2 regions of the Microbacterium sp. NPDC089695 genome follow, and region 1 is predicted to be linked to the other one. Evidence: predicted binding sites of a transcription regulator. Region 1 holds the regulator's gene; the other holds the start of a gene.
The links. Region 1 encodes LexA, which represses DNA repair genes until DNA is damaged. Its sites were predicted from a motif close to TCGAACANNTGTTCGA; they were not measured.
Positions count from the first base shown of each region.

Region 2: a site for LexA is predicted at 2,149-2,164, ahead of ACIPYT_RS01555 (DUF222 domain-containing protein). Genes of this name have one in related genera too.

Region 1 covers NZ_JBIVHG010000003.1:39,094-45,534, forward strand. Annotated here, with positions in the region: gene ACIPYT_RS14755 (histidinol-phosphate transaminase) at 1-350, opposite strand, end outside; gene ACIPYT_RS14760 (LysM peptidoglycan-binding domain-containing protein) at 372-734, opposite strand; gene lexA (transcriptional repressor LexA) at 1,013-1,699, shown strand; gene ACIPYT_RS14770 (prolyl oligopeptidase family serine peptidase) at 1,748-3,619, shown strand; gene smpB (SsrA-binding protein SmpB) at 3,641-4,117, opposite strand; gene ftsX (permease-like cell division protein FtsX) at 4,198-5,112, opposite strand; gene ftsE (cell division ATP-binding protein FtsE) at 5,109-6,167, opposite strand; gene ACIPYT_RS14790 (DUF2510 domain-containing protein) at 6,309-6,441, shown strand, end outside.
Region 2 covers NZ_JBIVHG010000001.1:295,695-302,135, forward strand. Annotated here, with positions in the region: gene ACIPYT_RS01540 (EamA family transporter) at 1-920, opposite strand, end outside; gene ACIPYT_RS01545 (ATP-dependent DNA ligase) at 980-1,327, opposite strand; gene ACIPYT_RS01550 (FHA domain-containing protein) at 1,522-2,067, shown strand; gene ACIPYT_RS01555 (DUF222 domain-containing protein) at 2,175-3,620, shown strand; gene ACIPYT_RS01560 (alcohol dehydrogenase catalytic domain-containing protein) at 3,957-5,045, opposite strand; gene ACIPYT_RS01565 (HAD family hydrolase) at 5,055-5,774, opposite strand; gene ACIPYT_RS01570 (TIGR03364 family FAD-dependent oxidoreductase) at 5,771-6,441, opposite strand, start outside.

The DNA of each region.
Region 1 (6,441 bases):
AAGCTGAACGCCGTGCGGCCGGGACCTCCGAACGCCTGCAGGATGTGCTGCAGGACCTCGTTGGAACCGTTGCCTGCCCAGATCTGCGAGGCATCGAGCCCGTGGCCCAGGTACTCGGCGAACCCCTCGCGAAGGGTGGTGAACTCCCGATCGGGGTAGCGGTTGACGTCGCGCAATGCGACCGCGATGTCATCCAGCACGTCGCTCGCCACGGCATCGGGTACCGGGTGCGTGTTCTCGTTGACGTTCAGCGCGATGGGCAGAGGCGCCTGCGGCGCGCCGTACGGAGTGAGGCCCCGGAGATCGTCACGGAGCGGCAGGTCGTCGAGCGAAGCAGTCACCCTTCCCATGGTAGGGCGTGCGCTCGGCGGTCAGTCCGCGTACGCCGCCGGGATCGCGATCTCCTGGCCGATCTGGAGAGCGCCGCCCTGCAGGGAGTTGAGACGCGTGATGTCGCCGATGACCTCGCGCGGATCGGCGCCGGGAGCGACGCTCTCGGCGATCGACCAGAGGGTGTCTCCGGGCATCACGGTGATGGTCTCGAACGAAGCCGTCGGGACCTGCTCGTTGGAGGCCACGGCGCTGCCGCCGCTGAGAGCTGCGAACGCGATGCCGACAGCAAGGGGCACGGCGGCGGCCGCGAGCACGAGGCGGCGACCACGCGCCGTCAGCCGGAGGCGAGTCGCCGGACGTGCCGGGATGACTGCTGCGCTGCTGAAGGTGATGGTGCTCATCGTGTGCTCCTCTGCTGACCGCGATGCGGTGAAGGTGGCGTAGCGTTCGCATTCGCGACTCGGCCGGGAGCCGCGGATACGAAGCTACGTTCCGAAGGTATCTTCGAATTCGAACATCTGTCAAGACTTCTTCGAAATCCGCTCCTCGAATCCAACGACACGCTCGAACAGATATTCCCTATCGGCGCTTTTCTCGGATACGGTTTCGATACGAACACCCCACCACGGACCTCCGACATTCGAAGCGAGACGCCGGAACCGCACCTCTGAGGAGAACCATGAGCGAGAACTCCGCCACCGAGTCCGAGGCGCCGCGCACTCGCCGCCGGAAGAGCCTCAGCCCCAAGCAGATGGCGATCCTCGAGGTCATCCAGACGTCGATCAGCCGGTACGGCTACCCGCCGAGCATGCGTGAGATCGGCGACGCGGTCGGCCTGAAGTCCCTGTCGAGCGTCACCCACCAGCTCGGCCAGCTCGAGCTCAGCGGCTACCTGCGCCGCGATCCCGGCAAGACGCGCGCGATGGAGGTCCTGATCGACCTCCCCGGCACCGGCGCCGAGAATCCCGCCGACGTCGCCACCCCGGTCGGCGACGCCGCGCTGGTCCCCCTCGTCGGCCGCATCGCCGCAGGCGTGCCCATCACCGCCGACCAGCAGGTGGAGGAGATCTTCCCCCTGCCGCGCCAGCTCGTGGGCAAGGGCGACCTGTTCATGCTCAAGGTGTCAGGCGAATCCATGATCGACGCCGCCATCTGCGACGGCGACTGGGTGGTGGTCCGCTCGCAGAGCAGTGCCGAGAACGGCGAGATCGTCGCGGCGATGCTCGACGGGGAGGCCACGGTCAAGGTGCTGCGCCGCCGCGACGGCCACACGTGGCTGCTGCCGCGCAACTCCGCGTTCGAGCCGATCCTCGGCGATGAGGCCGTCGTGCTCGGCAAGGTCGTCGCGGTCCTCCGCGCGGTCTGATCACCGCTCGCACCTCGCGGGGTCCGCGTCCCGCCTAGGCTCGAGGGCATGACCGCACCGTACGGCACCTGGTCCTCGCCCTTCTCCCCCGCGGCGATCGCGACGGCGTCTCCGCGAATCGACGGCGCCCGCTTCGTGGGCGCGGACGTGTGGTGGGGCGAATCCGTGCCGGCAGAGGGCGGCCGCGTCACGGTGCGCAGTTCGACGGGCGAGATCGTCCTGCCCGCTCCGTGGAGCGCGAGGTCGCGCGTGCACGAGTACGGCGGTGGCGCATGGACCGCCGATCACGACGGCATCCTGTACTTCGTCGATGCGAAGGACCAGCGCATCCACCGGATGCCGCGCGGCGGCGCACCGGAGCCGCTCACCCCGCCCGGTCCCGCACACGGCGGGCTGCGCCTGCAGGGCGGTCGCCTCTTCGCCGTCCGCGAGGATCTGACGCGCGACCCGCACGTCCGGGGCATCGTCGAGATCCCGCTCGACGGCTCGGCCGCGCACGACGCGGATGCACTGACCGTGATCGCGGAGGGCGCAGGGTTCTACGCGCATCCCGCGCTCTCGCCCGACGGCTCACGGATCGCCTGGGTCGGGTGGACGGCGCCGCGGATGCCGTGGCAGGAGGCCTCGCTAGTGATCGCCGACATCGGCCGGGACACCCGGAGCGTTCCTCCGGCGCGCGCCGCCCTGCAGCCGGAATGGCTCGGCGACGACGAGCTCGTGTACGCCGACGACCCCTCCGGTCGATGGGCGCTGCAGCGCCTGCGCCTGGATGCCGCCGGCCGTCCGCTGCCCGTCGAGCCCGTCACGGCCGCCGCGATCGATGCCGACACGGGATACGGCCTGTGGGTGCTCGGCAACCGCTGGTTCCAGCCCCTCGCCGACGGTCGCATCGTGGCGGTGCGCACGAACGGACGCGACGATCTGGTCGTCGTCTCCCCCGACGGCAGCGCGAGGCCGCTCGTCGTGCCGGTCGACGGCCACGTGAGCGTGGACGACGTGTCCGGCACCCGCGTCCTGCTCTCGGGCAACAGCTCGACCAGCGCACCCGGCGTGTGGACGGTGGACGTGGACGCGGGCGCGGTGGAGCGCATCGCCGGCGGCGCGCCGGCCGACCCGAGCTGGATGCCGCCGTCGACCGCCCTGCTCGTCGACGGCTCGCACGGACCGGTGCACGCCTTCGCGTACGCCCCGCAGAACCCCGAGCAGGTCGCCCCCGAGGGCGAGTTGCCGCCGTACATCGTCTTCGTGCACGGCGGGCCGACCGCGCACGTGACAGGGGCGGCATCCGCGGCGATCGCGTTCTACACCAGTCGCGGGATCGGCGTGCTCGACGTGAACTACGGCGGTTCCTCCGGCTACGGACGCGACTACCGCGAGCGCCTGGACGGCCAGTGGGGCGTGGTCGACGTCGACGATGTGATCGCAGCCGCGCGGGGTCTGGCGGATGCCGGGCTCGCGGATCCCGCCAGGATCGCGATCCGCGGTGGATCAGCCGGCGGATGGACCGTCCTCTCGGCGCTCGTGCGCGGAGGCACGTTCGCCGCGGGCATCAGCCGCTACGGCGTCGCGGACCTCCGCATGCTCGCGGCGCACTCCCATGACTTCGAGGCCCACTACATAGAAGGCCTCGTCGGCCCGCTCCCCGACGCCGAGGACGTGTACGTCGAGCGCTCGCCCCTCACGCACGTCGATCGCATCGACGTGCCCGTGCTCCTGATGCAGGGCGGTGAGGACCGCGTCGTTCCGCCCGCGCAGGCGGAGGCGATCCGCGACGCCCTGCGCGAGCGCGGCGTCGACCACGAGTACGTGCTGTACCCGACGGAGGGCCACGGGTTCCGCGCTGCGGAGACGATCGTCGACGCTCTCGAGCGCGAGCTGGCGTTCCTCGGCCGGGTGTTCGGCTTCACCGCAGCGGACTGAGCGCGCTCCGCGCGCCGCGGGTCACTCGCCGACGCGGTTGCGGAGGCGCATCGCGCGCTCGGCCTCGCGCGTGTCCTGTCGCTCGCGCAGGGTCTGTCGCTTGTCGTACTCGCGCTTGCCCTTCGCGAGGGCGATCTCGACCTTCGCGCGACCGTCGGAGAAGTACAGCTTGAGCGGGATCAGCGTGTAGCCGCCGGCCGAGACGGCGTGCGCGAGCTTCGCGATCTCCTCCCGGTGCAGCAGCAGCTTGCGGATGCGCTTGGCCGAGTGGTTCGTCCAGTGCCCCTGCGAGTACTCCGGGATGTGCACGGCGTCGAGGAACACCTCGTTGCCCTTCACGAAGGCATAGCCGTCACTGAGGTTCGCTCGCCCCTGACGCAGCGACTTCACCTCGGTGCCGGTGAGCACCATCCCCGCTTCGTACGACTTCTCGATGTTGTAGTCGTGACGTGCGCGACGATTGGTCGCGACGACCTTCTCCCCGCGTTCCCTGGGCATGATTCACTCCTGATCCGTGCCGTGGTGGTGACCCCGGAGTCGGGCGCACGGCAGCCTGTCAGTCTATACCGACGACAGCGTCACGTGCGCAGCCAGCGGCGGATCGCGAAGCCGGCCGACAGCGCCGCGAGCACGATGCCGATGCCGATCAGCACGGGGACGACCAGCGCGGCATCCTGCATCGTCACCCACGTGGTGATGAAGGGCACCCGACCGCGCAGGTACCCGTTGACGCCGAAGTGCACGCCGGCGACGACGGCTGCGCTCGCGAGCACCGAGCCGAGGAAGGCGGCGAACACGCCTTCGAGCACGAACGGCGTCTGGATGAAGCGGTTGGAAGCGCCCACGAGACGCATGATGCCGATCTCCTTGCGACGCGCATAGGCCGAGAGGCGGATCGTCGTGCCGATCAGGAGGATCGCTGCGATCAGCATGAGCACGGCGATCCCCACGGCTATGTAGGTCGCCACGGTGAGCGCCGAGAACAACGGCTCGAGGTACTGCAGCTGGTCCTGCACCTGCTCGACTCCGGCGACGCCGTTGAACGCCTCTGCGATCACCTGCGACTGCCCGGGGTCCTTCATCGTGACGAAGAACACCTCGAAGGCCTGCTCCGGCGTGATCACGCTCGCCTGCTCCTCGCCCAGCTGCGCCACGAGCTTGGCGTAGGTGTCCTCCTTGGAGTCGAACGTCACCTCGCTGATGAGCGGCGCGAGCGCTTCGCCGTCGAGCTGCGCGCGCACGGCATCCACCTGGTCCTCGGTGGCTCCTCCGTCGACGCACGTCTGGGATTCGGAGATGGTCGAGCACATGTACACCGCGACCTGTGCGCGCTCGGTCCAGTAGCCGCGCATCGTGCCGATCTGCGACTGCATGAGGATCGCCGCGCCGACGAACGTGAGCGACACGAAGGTGACCAGCACGACGGAGATCACCATGGAGATGTTGCGTCGGAGGCCGCCGAGTGCCTCGGTGAGGATGAGTCCGATTCTCATGAGGTCGGGCCCACCTCCTCGGAGCCCTCGTCCGACAGGCCGAGGCGGTCGGCGACTCCCAGCTCGGCCACGTCGACCTGCGGCAGCACGATGGGATGCGTCCGCGGCGCACTCGGGGCCGTCTTCTCGTCGGGCAGGTCCTCGACCTGCGGCTCGATCGGGGCGGCTTGCGCCTCCGGGGTCTCGGATGCCGTCGGCACGGCGTCGGGCGCTGAAGCTGCGGCCTTGCGCTGCGCCGTCAACTCCTCCGCGAGGGCGGCGCGCACGACAGAGAGGTCAGCTGTCTGGCGCTGCACCTCCTGCACGGCCGTCAGCGCCGCGGCCGCGGCGGCGCCTCGCACCTCTTCGGGCACGAGACGCGGGATGTTCGAGGTGTCGCCGTATCCGCCGTGCACCTCGTCGCGCACCATCTCGCCGTCGCGGAGCTCGATCACGCGGCGCTGCATCTGGTCGACGAACGCGGCCTCGTGCGTGGCCATGAGCACGGTCGTGCCGCCCGCGTTGATGCGAGCGAGCAGCTGCATGATGTCGACCGAGGTCGCGGGGTCGAGGTTTCCGGTGGGCTCGTCGGCGAGCAGCACCTGGGGGCGGTTCACGAGGGCGCGGGCGATCGCCACGCGCTGCTGCTCACCGCCGGACAGTTCGTGGGGCATGCGCTTCTGCTTGCCGTCGAGGCCGACGAGAGCGAGCGCCTCGGGCACGGCCTGTTGGATGAATCCACGCGACGACCCGGTGACCTGCAGCGTGAACGCGACGTTCTGGTACACGGTCTTGGAGGGCAGCAGCCGGAAGTCCTGGAACACCGAGCCGATGTGGCGGCGGAAGTACGGCACCTTGCGGTTCGCCAGCGAGCGCAGATCGCGGCCGAGCACGGCGACGCGTCCCGATGTGGGGACGTCCTCGCGAAGGATGAGCCGCAGACACGACGACTTCCCCGACCCCGATGCGCCGACGAGGAAGACGAACTCTCCTCGTTGCACCTCGAAGTCGACGCCGGACAGAGCGGGCCTGGAGGTCCCGCGATAGCGTTTCGTGACGTTCTCGAACCGAATCATGGCGCTTCGAGCCTAAGCGCGCGGATTCGTCTGCCCGCGAGCGACACCCCGCTGGCCTCCTCCACGTCGGAGGGCACTGCTATACATGGAGATGCCGACGCATGCGGTCGGCGGATACCACGAACTTCCGAGGGGAACCCGATGACGACGCCCGCAGGCTGGTACGACGACGGATCCGGCCGACAGCGCTGGTGGGACGGCACCCAGTGGACCGAGCATTTCGCTCCGGTCGCAGAGCCCGCGGCATCCACCGGGGAGCCCACGCCGGCGGCGG
Region 2 (6,441 bases), on a different contig from region 1:
TCGGGAAGCGGGATGGGCGCGGTGAACGGGCCGGTGTCGGTGCGCCCGCCCTCGTCCCGCCGTCGGCGTGCGCCGAGGGTCGTCCCGACGCTCGCGACCACCACGAGCGCGATGGCCAGCATCTTGAGCGGGGTGGCCGACTGCCCGAGCACCAGCCAGCCGGCCAGCGTCGCGAATGCGGGCTCGAGACTCAGCAGCACGCCGAACACGCGCTGCGGCAGTCGACGGAGCGCGGCGAGCTCGAAGCTGTAGGGGATCACCGACGACAGCACAGCGGTGATCGCGGCGAGCAGCAGCAGCTGCAGGTCGCCCGCCACCGTGACGGCGGCCGGGATGCCGACCGGGACGAGCAGCACGGCGGCGACGGCCAAACCCATCGCCAGACCTCCGCTGCCGGGGATGAGCGCGCCGACGCGCGCGCTCATCCGGATGTACATGACCCAGAATCCGGCGGCGATGAGCGCGAACATGACGCCGATGGGGTCCAGCGGCTCGGCGCCGATCAGTCCGTCGACGCCCAGCAGCCCGATGCCGACGACCGCGACGCCGACCCACGCGGCGTCGGCGAGCCGGCGGGTGAGCACCGCGGCGAGCACGAGCGGACCGAGGAACTCGATCGCGACCGCAGGACCGAGCGGGATGCGGTCGATCGCGGCGTAGAAGCTCGCGTTCATCGCCGCGAGCGAGAGACCGAACAGGGCCGCTGCGGCCCACTGCGCGCGGTTCCAGCCACGCGGCTTCGGACGCACGATCGCCAGCAGCAGCAGGGCCGCGATGGCGACCCGCAAGGAGGTCACGCCCCAGGGGCCGAGCACCGGGAAGAGCTGGGCCGCGACGGCGGCGCCGAACGGCAGCGAGAGGCAGGAGCCGATGACGAGGGCGACGCCCACCAGCGGGCGAGACGACGCGGACTTCTGCACCCGTCCAGCCTAGGGGCCGGCGACACGGATGGTGGTCGACGGCCGCGTCCGGTCGCGGGTCAGACCTGCGGCGTCACCGATTCATCGACGTGCTCTGCCGCCGCGTGCGACTCCTGCGGTTCGGGTACGAGATGCAGGCCGCTCGGCGCATTGGCGGTGAAGGCCAGCGCCTCGATCCACGCGCGGTTGATCGACGGCTGACGGCTGCCGAAGTACTTGAATACGAGGGAGCTGCCCGGCTGCACCCACACCGTGGTACGCCCACCGCCCACGCTCGCATCCTCCCGCCAGCTGAAGGGGAACGGCTCGGAGCGTCGCAGCTTCGCGGTGATCACGAGCTGCAGGTGCGTGAGAGCCCGATCCTCGATCTCGGTCTTGACGTTGCCCTCGTAGATGAACTTGCCCATCGGACCTCTCCCGCCCGTTCTCCTCGCCACGGATGCCGCACGGTGACCGGCGCATCGACGTGGATGGCTCGATCCTAAGCGACGGGTGCGACATGTCTCGCATCGACTGACGGCGCGGACCCGGGAAGTCAACCCCTCTTTGCGGCTTCCTCGCCTGCGCCTAGCATCGTCGTACACATCGAGGAGGCCTGCTCATGAACGCACGACACATCGACGACCGCCCGGACGAGGGGTACACCCCCACGACGACGCACGCGGAGTACGGCGCCGGAAACCCGCGTCTGCGTGTGAACCACGACGACGACCGGTCCGAGTTCGCGCTCGAGAGCGAGGTCGTGCGCATCGGCTCGTCCGCAGACGCCGATCTGCGCATCCCCGACGCCGATCCCGTGCACGCGACGATCACGCACGATGAGCGCGACGAGTACGTGCTCGAGATGCACGGCGAGGGTGGTATGAACACCAACCCCGCGGCGGATGCGACGCATGCGGGCGACCGCAGCGAGACGCTGCGCACGGGCGCGCAGTTCACGATCGGCGACTGGACGCTGACGTTCGCGCGCGAGGAGTTCGCCGACCACGGGCGACCGTTCGGAGGGCGGCTCGGCGGCGAGTACTCCGACCAGCCGCTGCAGCAGCCGCGGCCCGACTACGCGGACCAGGGGGATGCCGCGCACGACGCCGAGGGCGGGGCGGACGGCGCCGAGGGCGGGGCGGACGGCGCCGAGAAGACCGGCTGACTGCGGCGGGCAGACGTCCTTGCGCCGGCGCGCGGTGGACGTGCGGGATGCCGGTATGTTCCGTGACACAACGGTTCAGGTTCGAATATTTGTTCTAAACTCGAGGTATGGCATCGACCACCGACCTCGACCTCGACATGCAGGAGCGGTGTCGTCTGCTCGATGAGTGGGTCGAGACCCGACGGCAGATCGCGACGCTCGAAGCGCGCGCGTCCGGCTTGCTGGTCGAGCGGATCGCGGTGCACGACGCGGATGCCGCCGGAAGCCCGTTCCACCGGGATGCGATCTACCGATCGATGATCGCGGAGTACGCGGCCGCGGGTCGCACACCTCAAGCCACGGTGGAGCACTCCTTCACCGACGCCCGCACCCTCGCTCTCGATCTGCCCGCGGTGCGGGCAGCGTTCGAGGTGGGGGCGATCAGCGCGGGGCACGTGCGGGAGATCGTGCGCGCGAGCGGCGTGGTGGGCGAGGCCGTGCGGAGCAACCGGGTGGATGCCGAGACGTTGACCCTGTTCGAGGCGGCGGTGCTCGTCGTCGCCGAGAACGACACCGCCGCTCGCACCCGCGCCCACGCCCGCCAGGTGGCCGCGTCCCTCGCGGGTGAGACCATCGTCGAACGACACCGCCGTGCCGCCGGCGAACGCTGCGTCACCGTGCGGGCGGTCGACGACGGCCTCGCCCTGCTCAGCGCCGTGCTCCCCGAATGGCTCGCCGTCGCGATCGCCGATCGCCTCACCGCCATGGCCCGCCACATCGTCCGCACTCGAGACGATCGCGCCCCGGTCCTCCCGCCCCTCGAACCCCTCGGTGATCACCCACCCACCGAGCGCGACCCATCCGCGGCGATCTTCGGACACAGCGACACGTTCACGACCGACCCCACCACGGGAGACTCCGATCCGCTCGCCGGACTGGTCGATCCGCTCACAGACCCGTCCAGCCCCGACATCGAACACGTCTCCGGCGACGAGCGCACGCTCGACCAGATCCGCGCCGACCTCCTGGCCGACCTGCTCCTCACCTCCGCCCCGAGTGAGGCACTCGGGGCGGGGCTCGGGGCCATCCAGCCACGCATCCAGGTGACGGTCGCCGCGAGCACCCTGACCGGTGGCGACGACCGCCCCGCAGAACTCGACGGCCACGGACCTCTCGACCCCGACATCGCCCGCGCTCTCGCCGGACACACGACCGGATGGACCCGCCTCTTCCTCGACCCCGCCGGGCTGGTGACCGAGACCGACACCTACACCCCGACGGAGTCGATGCGACGGTTCCTCCGCGCCCGCGACCAGCACTGTCGCTTCCCCGGGTGCCGCGCCCCGGTGCACCGCTGCGACATCGACCACAATCACGACCACGCCCTCGGCGGCCGAACCCACATCGACAACCTCGCGCACCTCTGCAGAGGCCACCACACGCTCAAACACCCCGACGTCCACGAGGAGCACCGGTGGACCGCGCACCAACAGCCCGGCGGCGACCTCACCTGGACCAGCCCCCTCCGGCGCCGCTACACCGACCCACCCCGACGACGAGTCATGTTCGTGTGATCGGTGTGCGTCGTGATGAGCGTGCGTGGTGTGAGTGCGCTTCGTGATGAGTGCGCGTCGTGCAGGCGTCGCGCCGGCGCGGCGGGACGCGTCGACGGCGCGATCCGCGCGAGCACGAGCCGCTGACCACGGCACCAGAACGCAAGACGCCCGATCTGCGAACCACGGCCCGAACCCCACGACCACGACCCGAGAATCCCGTGACCACAACCCGCGATCCGAAACCCGCGACCCGCGAACCCCACGACCCGCGAACCCCGCAGCCCAAACCCCGCAACCCGCAATCCGCCTGTCACGACCCACGACCCACGACCCGCGGCTCGCGCGCCTCTCGCCTCACCGCCCGGGGATGAGTCCGATCCGCAGGGGCGCGTCGGGTGCGGATGCCGCGGCGAGCGCATCGTCGATCGCCGCGAGCTGGCGCACCTCGCCGACCGCCTCCGCGAAGGGATACGCCCGGCCTCGCCCGGCCAGGAACGCCACAGCATCGGCCAGATCCGCGCCCGTGTAATTGTGCACCCCGGCGATCGTGACCAACCGGCGCACGGCGCTCTCGGCGTCGAACGGCACGGGATCGGCCGGGAACACGCTTCCGACGAGTACGACGATGCCTCCGGTGGCGACTCCGTCGAGGGCCTCGACCACGGCATGTCCCGATGCCTCGATCACGACGTCCGGGTCACGGTGCCCGCACCCTGCACCGAAGCGTGTCGCGAGAGCACGTCGGCGTGGATTCGGGTCGAGCACCTCGACCGTCGCTCCCTGCTCGACTGCGATGGCGGCGGCCGAGAGCCCGACCAGGCCCGCGCCGTGGATGCGCACGACGGCGCCGTCGAGGTCGTGCTCGCGCGCTGCACGAGCGACCGCCGCCCACGCCGTCGCGGTCGCGCAGGACGCGGGCGCGAGCACGGCCGCCGGCAGCGACTCCGGCGCTCGCACGATCGCCGTGCCCGCGCGCACCTGCACATGGCTCGCGAAAGCACCCGCGAGGTCGCCGTGCACGCCGATGCGATCGTGTCCGTACTTGCCGAGCGTGCGACACTTCTGCGGCAGACCGCCGTCGCAGCGATCGCAGGAACCGCACGACACCGTGACCGACCAGACGATGCGATCGCCGATGCGCACCGGCGTCCCGTCGACGGTCGTGGCGCCGACGTCGCCCGTGGCGATCACACGCCCGACGCTCTCGTGCCCCAGAACGAGAGGCGTCGGCGCCGACCGACGACCCTGCACGGTGTGCACATCCGACCCGCAGATGGTCGACAGTTCGACCGCGACGAGCACGTCGCCGTCACCGAGCGCGACCCCGGGCACCGCGATCGTCTCGTGCGGGTGTCCTTCTCCGATCCAGACCATGGCGGTCGCGGCGGGTCGCAACGCGACGTCCCGACGATGGCCGGGAGGACGGATCAGCAGTGTGCCCATGCCCGGGCCTCAGGAGGCCGTGACCAGGGGTAGCAGACCGCGCGCCGTCAGCGCTCCGTGCAGCCCCGTGACATCGGCGAGCACCGCGTCGGCGCCCGCGTCCGCGAGAGCGCGAGCGTCGTGGGCGCCGGTCAGCACTCCCGCGACGAAGCCGGCACCCGCGCGGCATCCGGACTCGACGTCGCTGACCGTGTCGCCGACGACAGCGACGGCCGCGACCGACGACGTCTCCATGCGCATCAACGCCGTGAGCACGAGGTCGGGTGCGGGGCGGCCTCGTCCGGCATCCACCGGCGACAGGGCGAGGTCGACGAGCCCGCGCCATCCGAGAGCGTCGATCAGCGCGTCGCGGGTGACGGGTGCGAATCCGGTCGTCAGCGCGACCGCGAGGCCGGCTGCCTTGAGCTCACGGATCGCGTCCGCCGCACCGGCGACGGGCGTCACCCCCTGCTCGGCGACGATCTCGGCGTAGGCGTCCTCGAAAGCTGCGGTCGCGCGGGCCGCCGCGTCGCGGTCACCCGCCGCGAGGTGCGTGAAGACGTCGATCTTCGACTGCCCCATGGTGTCGCGCACGTACTGCAGCGCGTCGTCCCAGGGCATCCGGTCGGCGACGCCGGTGCGCTCTGCCGCGCGCTGGAACGCGGATTCCACGACGCCGTCGTCGCGCACGGTCGTGCCGGCCATGTCGAGCACGACGAGTTCGAGGGGACGAGATCCGGGAGCGGTCATGATGTTCCTTCCAATGCGGGTGTCCACCCGAAGGCGGCGGTGAGATTCTCTTCGGCGAGCCCCAGTCCCGTCGTCATGCCGATGCCGGTGGTCGCGGCGAGCACCAGCACCCCCTCGACGCCCCGGTCGACGAGGAAGTCCTGCGGTCCCTTGGCGTACACGCCCTGCCAGCGCTCCAGTACTCGCAGGGCGCGCATGTCGAACAGCGACTCCGCCTCGGTGAGGAACGCCGAGAAGGCGGCCTCGGGCTGGAAGGGCTCCGGCGCCGCGGCGGTCGCGTGCGAATCGCCCAGGATGAGCGTGCCGTCGGGCAGCTGTGTGTACATCTGGTTGAGGTCGAGCGCCGCGAGATCGGGTCGCTCGGCGTGCAGCCGCTCGCGCACGGCCTGACCAGCCGCACCCGCCGAGAACCGTCCGTACCGCACCAACGACCACCCGGTGAGGAGCGGTGCGGAGAGCGGGCGCGGCAGATCGACCGCGATGCGCATCATGTCGAGGGCGCAGCGCTCCACACCCGCGCGTTCGGCGAGCTCGGGCATCAGCTGGTCGATGTCGTGGTTGGCCGCGACGACGACGGCGCCGGCCGCGATCGTCCCCCGTGTCGTGCGCACGATGCCCGTGGAGACCTCCGTGACCGCGGTGCGGAACCGGAACTCGACGCCGAGCG